DNA from 2 places in the Telluria sp. RT2P19 genome. Region 2 is predicted to be linked to the other one. Evidence: riboswitches for the same ligand, from Rfam matches in the RefSeq annotation. Region 2 holds a riboswitch; the other holds the start of a gene.
What was found. A riboswitch is a leader RNA that binds a small molecule or an ion and turns the genes downstream of it on or off. The one in region 2 is predicted to bind cobalamin.
Positions count from the first base shown of each region.

Region 1: it holds a riboswitch for cobalamin, as region 2 does, so the genes downstream of both, AC56KW_RS01610 (TonB-dependent receptor) here and AC56KW_RS25930 (TonB-dependent receptor domain-containing protein) in region 2, are expected to answer to the same signal.

Region 1 is NZ_JCASIL010000001.1:376,110-379,507, reverse strand. Features, by position in the region: gene AC56KW_RS01610 (TonB-dependent receptor) at 1-1,214, opposite strand, end outside; cobalamin riboswitch at 1,287-1,527, opposite strand; gene AC56KW_RS01605 (DODA-type extradiol aromatic ring-opening family dioxygenase) at 1,614-2,429, shown strand; gene ylqF (ribosome biogenesis GTPase YlqF) at 2,579-3,398, opposite strand, start outside.
Region 2 is NZ_JCASIL010000036.1:8,597-11,994, reverse strand. Features, by position in the region: gene AC56KW_RS25940 (adenosylcobinamide-GDP ribazoletransferase) at 1-420, shown strand, start outside; gene AC56KW_RS25935 (histidine phosphatase family protein) at 420-971, shown strand; cobalamin riboswitch at 979-1,207, shown strand; gene AC56KW_RS25930 (TonB-dependent receptor domain-containing protein) at 1,273-3,129, shown strand; gene AC56KW_RS25925 (FecCD family ABC transporter permease) at 3,191-3,398, shown strand, end outside.

The DNA of each region.
Region 1 (3,398 bases), on a different contig from region 2:
GCCGGGAAAGCCAGCGGGTCGCTGTAGTCCTTCTCGAAACGCTCGTGACGGCCGCCGAGCGCCAGGCGGGCATTGTGCGGCGCACTCCAGCGCAGTTCATCGCGCAGGTAGAAGGCTTTCGAGTCCTGGCGCGCGTCGCCGGCCGAGAAGCTCGAGGTGACGTCGCGCTCCCAGCGCATCAGGTCGATGCCGGCCACGAATTCGTTGCGCTGGTCGCCGAAGTCATGGGTGTGGCGCAGGCGCGGCGAGAACTGGGTCTGCCCGGCCTCATACCTTGATGCGGTCGTGCCCCAGTCGGACACATAGGTCGAGGCGACATCGCGCTCGCGGTGCGACAGTTCGGCCGCCAGCTCGAGCGCGCCGACGCGGTGCTCGACGAAGGCGGTCACCCGGTCGGTGTCGAGCGAGCCGAAGTCTTCCGGCGTAGCGCTGGCGGTCGGCACGCTCAGGAACTGTGCTTCGGTCAGCGAGCCCGGCAGGCGCGAGTCCGCGCGCGAGCTCTCGACACGCAGGCCGGCGCGGCCGTTCGGCGCGTAGGCATACTGCAGGCCGCCGCTGAAGCTGGTCTGCTCGTACCTGTTGTTGTCGCGGTAGTTGTCGGTACGGCGGTCGGCGACGGCGGCGTCGAACGACCATGGGCCGGCGCCGTGGCTGATCGAAGCGCGCAGGTCGAGATGGTCGAATTGGCCGCCTTCGACGAACAGGGACCCGTGCGTCCCTGCGCCCGCACCGCGGCGGGTCACGATATTGACCACGCCGCCGGTCGCGCCGTCGCCATACAGCACGCTGCTGCCGCCCCGGGTGATCTCGATGCGCTCGACGGTGTCGACCGGGATGCTCGACAGCACGGTATGGGCCAGCTCGTTCTCGTTCAGGCGCACGCCGTCGACCAGCACCACCGTGTTCTGGGCGCTGTTGGTGCCGAAGCCGCGCAGGTCGAGGCCGAAGTCGGGCGAGCCGTCCAGGCTCTGGCGGCCGAACACGCCGCCGATCTTGCGGATCGCCACGTTGACGTCGGTGGCGCCGGCGCTGCGGATCTGCTCGGCGGTAATGACGGTGGCGCCGATCGGGGTGGCCTGGGCCGGGAAGCGCGGGCCGGTGATGACGATCGACGGGACGGTTCCCTGGGCGGCGACGTGGGGAGTAATGGCGCACAAGGCGAAGGCGCAAGCCAATGCGCGTGGCGCGCGGCGCGGGGCGGCAGCAAAAATCATGATGAAAGTGGTCTCGGTAAAAGGCACCGGCCTGCGTCCCCGCAGCCCGGAGTCAACGGAAGCACGTTCGACGCGCTTCCACCTGTCCTGGCCGGTATCCGGGCTGGCAAGCATGACGGCCTCACCTTCCTGCGCGTCATGCACAGTGGTTGATCGAGACCGCCTGCCGCGCTGCAGATGCAGGCGCGGCGCTTGTTGACCGTTGCGGGGGCAGCACACCTCCATGGCGGCGCGTGGCGCGGCCATGTCGTGTTTCCCGTTTAACTTCGCGCACCTGGACGCGCACGAGAGCACCAAAACGGGGCGATTATACCTTGACAAGGTCAGAACCGCCCGGCCGCCGGCAAGCCGCTGCCGCCTGGGCTACCATGGTTGTTTTATCGCATCGCAGGAGCAGCCATGGCGCGTCTACCCACTTATTTCGTCTCGCACGGCGGCGGCCCCTGGCCGTGGATGCGCGAGCAGTACGGCACCGCCTACGACCAGCTGGCCGATTCGCTCGCCGCGCTGCGCGCCGAGACCGGCGACGCGGTGCGCGCGGTGCTGGTCGTGACGGCGCACTGGGAGACGCCGCAGTTCATGGTGTCGTCCGGCGCGGCCCCAGGCATGATCTACGACTATGGCGGCTTCCCTCCGCATACCTACCAGGTCACCTACCCGGCCCCGGGCGAACCGGCGCTGGCGCGGCGCGTGGCCGACCTGCTGGGCGCGGCCGGCCATCCGGCCGGGCTGGATGCCGGGCGTGGATTCGACCATGGGACGTTCTCGATGCTGTATCCGGTCTATCCGGAGGCGCGCATGCCGGTGGTGCAGCTGTCGATCCGGCGCGACCTGGATCCGGGCACGCACCTGGCGGCCGGCCGCGCGCTGGCGCCGCTGCGCGACGAAGGCGTGTTGATCATCGGCAGCGGGCTGTCGTATCACAATCTGCGCCAGTTCGGCCCGAACGGGCGGGAAGCGTCGCGGGGCTTCGATGGGTGGTTGCAGCGCACGCTGCTCGAGCGCGAACCCGGGGAGCGCGCGCAGGCCTTATTGCGCTGGGACGAGGCGCCGCAGGCGCGGGCGGCGCATCCGCGTGAAGAACACCTGATTCCGCTGATGGTGGCGTTGGGGGCGGCCGCGCAGGAGGCGGCCGCCTGCGTCTATCATGAAGACGCTTTCATGGGGCATCTGGCGGTGTCGAGTTTCCGGTTCGGGGCGGCGCCACGCGCGTAGACCGGTCAGGGCAGCTTGCGCCGTCGTACCCGCGCAGGCGGGTACCCAAGTACCGCCATCGTTGGCGAAATGCACACAGACCCAGGCACCCGACTTCACGGATATGGCGCTGCAGGGGCGGCCACGACGGTCCAGGCTCATGGACAAGGTCAGGTCCCGCGCTTGCCCCGCGCCGCTTCCTCGGCCTTGGCGGCCGCTTTCTCGGCCGCGATCCGGGCCTTCTCGGCCATCTCGGCCTCATGCTGCGCCAGGCTGGCCGCACGCGATTCGGGCGTCTCCAGGCTGATACGGCCCAGCGCGCCCTGGCGGTAGTCCTGCAGCAGCGTGTGCGCCGCCTTCTCGTAATCGAAATCGCCGCCGCGCACGCGGAAACCGCGACGCTGCGCCACGCCCTCGACCACCGCCACGCCGTCCATGCCGTCGGTCTTGAAGCCATAGCGCGCGGTGAGCAACTGCGGATAGCGCTGCAGCAGCAGCTCGCCCAGGTATTCGGCCACTTCTTCCTCGACCAGCGCATTGGTGCCGATCGCGTGGCTGGCGGCCAGCATCAGGCCGTCGCTGGCCATGGCGATCTTCGGCCACAGCATGCCGGGCGTATCGACCAGCACCACGTTCTTGTTCAGGTACAGGCGCTGCTGGGTCTTGGTCACGGCCGGCTCGTCGCCCACCTTGGCCACGCGTTTCTTGAGCAGCGCGTTCATCAGCGTCGACTTGCCCACGTTCGGGATACCCATGATCATGATGCGCAGCGGCTTGGTCGGCACGCCGCGGTGCGGCGCCAGCGACAGCGCCAGCTCCGGGATGCGGGCGACGTCGGCCGGCTTCTTGGTGGTCATCGGATAGGCGGTCACGCCATCCTGGGCATCGTAATAGGCTTTCCAGGCGGCGGTCGCGTTGGGGTCGGCCAGGTCGGTCTTGTTCAGGACCTTCAGGCAGGGGCGCTGGCGGAACTTGCGCAGCTGGTCCACC
Region 2 (3,398 bases):
CTCGGCGCGAAGCTGGCCGCGCTTGCCAGCCTCCCCCCAACCAGCGCCATCGCCGCCCTGCTGCTGGCTCATCCACTCTCGCGCCTGGCCGCCACGTCCCTGATCTGGCAGATGGAATACGCACGCGCCGAGGGCAAGGCCAAGCCGCTGGCGGTGCGCATGAGCGACCGGGAATTCGGCATCGCCGCGCTCACCGTGCTGCTGCCCGCGCTTGCCCTGCTGGCCTTTGGCCTGCTCGACCTGGCCGCGATCGTTGCTGCTGTCGTGGCGGCCGTCGTCGCCACCTGCTGGCTCGCGCGCAAGTTCACGCGGCGCCTGCAAGGCTATACCGGCGATTGCCTCGGCGCCGTGCAGCAACTGGCCGAAGTGGCGATCTACATCGCGGTGCTGGCCGCGCTCGGCAGCGGCGCGCTGGCCTGATGCGTATTTACCTGGTGCGCCATCCGCGGCCCGACGTGCCTCCCGGGTTTTGCTACGGCCGCAGCGATCTCGCGGCGAACCAAGGGGACGTCGAACGGGTGGTGGCAGCGTTGGCACAACAAGGGCTGCCAGGCGCCATGCCCATCTACGCCAGCCCGCTTGCCCGCAGCGCCGTCCTGGCGCACCGCCTTTCGCCAGCGCCAGCCTTCGACGCGCGCCTGGCCGAGATGGACTTCGGCGCCTGGGAGCTGCGCAGCTGGGACGAGATTTCGCGCAGCGAGATCGATGCCTGGAGCGCCGACCTGCTCCACTACCACCCGGGAGGCGGCGAAAGCGTGATGGACGTGGCTGCGCGCGTGGCCGGCTTTTATGCCGATCTCCGGCGCGCAGCGCAGGCAAAGACAGCACAGGCGCTCGTCGTCTGCCATGCCGGCACCATGCGCCTTTTGCACTCTCTGCACCTGGGCGGGACGCTGGTCGATGCCGCGCTGCGTGCGGCCCAGGCGCCACACCGGATCGACTACGGCGAAGTGATGATGCTGGAAACCTGACAACGCCTTATAATGAGCGCGTTTTGGTGCTCGCGCCTGCGTTCGCAGTCGCAGTTAAACGGGAAACACGAAGCCCCATCAAAGGCCAACGTGTGCTGCCCCCGCAACGGTAAGCAAGTGCCGCTCGCGCTCTCGAGCGGCAAACCGTCCCCTCATACCACTGTGCTATTCCAGCATGGGAAGGTCGGACGGCCATACTTGTCAGCCCGGATACCGGCCAAAAGGTGGCGTCGCCTCGCGCGGCGCCGTTCAATCTGGCCTACGGGGACGTCGGCTGGTTGCCTTTGATAAGAAACAGTTCATGAATTTTCCAGTAACCCGGCAAGCCGCCGCGGTCTCGCTCGCCCTCGCCGTCATCTCGTCCGCCGCCGTCGCCGACGCACCAGCACCTGATGCCATTCCCAACGCCGACATCGTCGTCGTCACCGCGACCCGCACCTTGCAGCGCGCCGCCGACGTCATCGCCGACATTACCGTCATCGGCGCCGAAGAAATCGCGCGCTCTGGCGCCGGTTCGGTGGCCGACATCCTGCAGCGCCAGCGCGGCATCGAGATCTCGCGCAACGGCCCGGCCGGCACCGCCACCAACGTCTTCATCCGCGGCGCCAACGCCAACCAGTCGGTAGTCCTGGTCGACGGCGTGCGCTTCGGCTCGGCCACCACCGGCAGCGCCAGCTGGAATGCGCTTCCTTTGGGCGCCATCGACCGCATCGAAATCGTCTACGGTCCGCTCAGCACCCTGTACGGCGCCGACGCCATCGGCGGCGTGATCCAGATCTTCACCCGCAAGGGCGAAGGCGCGCCGGTGGTCACCGGCTCGGTCGGCGTGGGGAGCAACGCGACGCGCCAGACCGACGCCGGCATATACGGCCGCAGTGGCGGCACGAATGCGATCAGCTACGCGTTCGGCGCCGGCTACGAGGATTCGGACGGCTTCTCTTCCACCCGCCCCGGCGCCTCGGGTTACAACGCAGACGAAGACGGCTACCGCCGCCGCAACGCCAACGGCCGCGTCTCGATGGTGCTCGCACCGGGCCACGAGATCGGCGCCCAGTTCCTGGTCAGCCGCCTGTACAGCCAGTACGATGCTTCCAACTCCGGCACCTTCGACGTCCATAGCGACAACGACCTGAATACCGCCGCGCTCTTCATGCGCAACCAGATCCTGCCGAACTGGCATAGTACGGTGCAATACGCGCGCTCGGAAGACAAGTCGGGCAACTTCAGCAACGCAACGGCATCCGGCGCCAGCCAGATCGATACCGAACAGGATGAATTCAGCTGGCAGAACGACATCGCCATCGGCCGCGACACACTGCAGCTGCTGTACACGCACCGCAAGGAAGAGGTGTCGTCGATGCGGCGCTCGCGCATCACCAACTCGTATGCCGCAGCCTACTCGGCCAAGCGCGGCCAGCACCTGGTCGACTTCAGCGCGCGCCACGACCGCTCGGTCTATGGCAGCAAGAACACCGGCGCCGCCGGCTATGGCTACGACTTCGGCAACGGCCTTCGCGCCACTGCCAGCGTCGGCACGAGCTTTCGCGCGCCGACCTTCAACGAGCTGTACTTCCCCGGCTACGGCCTGGAAACCAACAAGCCAGAGAAGGGCCGCAACCGCGAAGTGGGCCTGCGCTACGACGGCAATGGCTACCAGCTGGACGCCACCTACTTCCACAACCGGCTGACCGACATGATCGTGTCGAGCACCCCGTGCCCGGACGGCGTCAACCGGAGTTGCGCCTACAACGTCAACAAGGGCCAGCTCGAAGGCTTTTCGGCGGCCGGCAGTACCAGCCTGATGGGCGTCAACCTGCGCGCCAGCCTGGATTGGCAGGATCCACGCGACGAGACCACCGGCAAGCAGCTGGCGCGCCGCGCCAAGAAGCACGCCAGCTTCGGCGCCGACTACACGATGGGCACGCTCAAGACCGGCCTTGAACTGACGGTGTCGGGCGAACGGTTCGACGATGCCGCCAACAATCGCCGCCTGGGCGGCTACGGCTTGCTGAACTTGCACACCACCTGGCAGTTCACGCCCGACTGGTCGCTGCTGCTGCGCCTGGATAACGTCGCCGACAAGCAGTACGAAATCGCACGTAACTACGGCACCAGCGGCCGCACCTGGTTTGCGGCCCTGCGCTATGGCATCCGTTAAGCTATAACCCCATGCCCGCGGCGGCAATGCCGAGGGCGTCCGACCAACCGACAGGGCCAGCATGCAAGCATCCGTCCCGCCACTGCGCCAGCGCGCCACGCTCATCGTCGGCGCCATGCTGGCGTTTTCCATAGCCACCCTGCTGTTCGCGGGCATGACCGGATCGATCCGGGTGCCGCTGGACGAGATACCCGACGCCCTGCGCCAGCTCGCCAGCGGCCAGCCCGATTCGCTTTCCGCCTCCCTGCTCGAGCTGCGCGCCAGTCGCG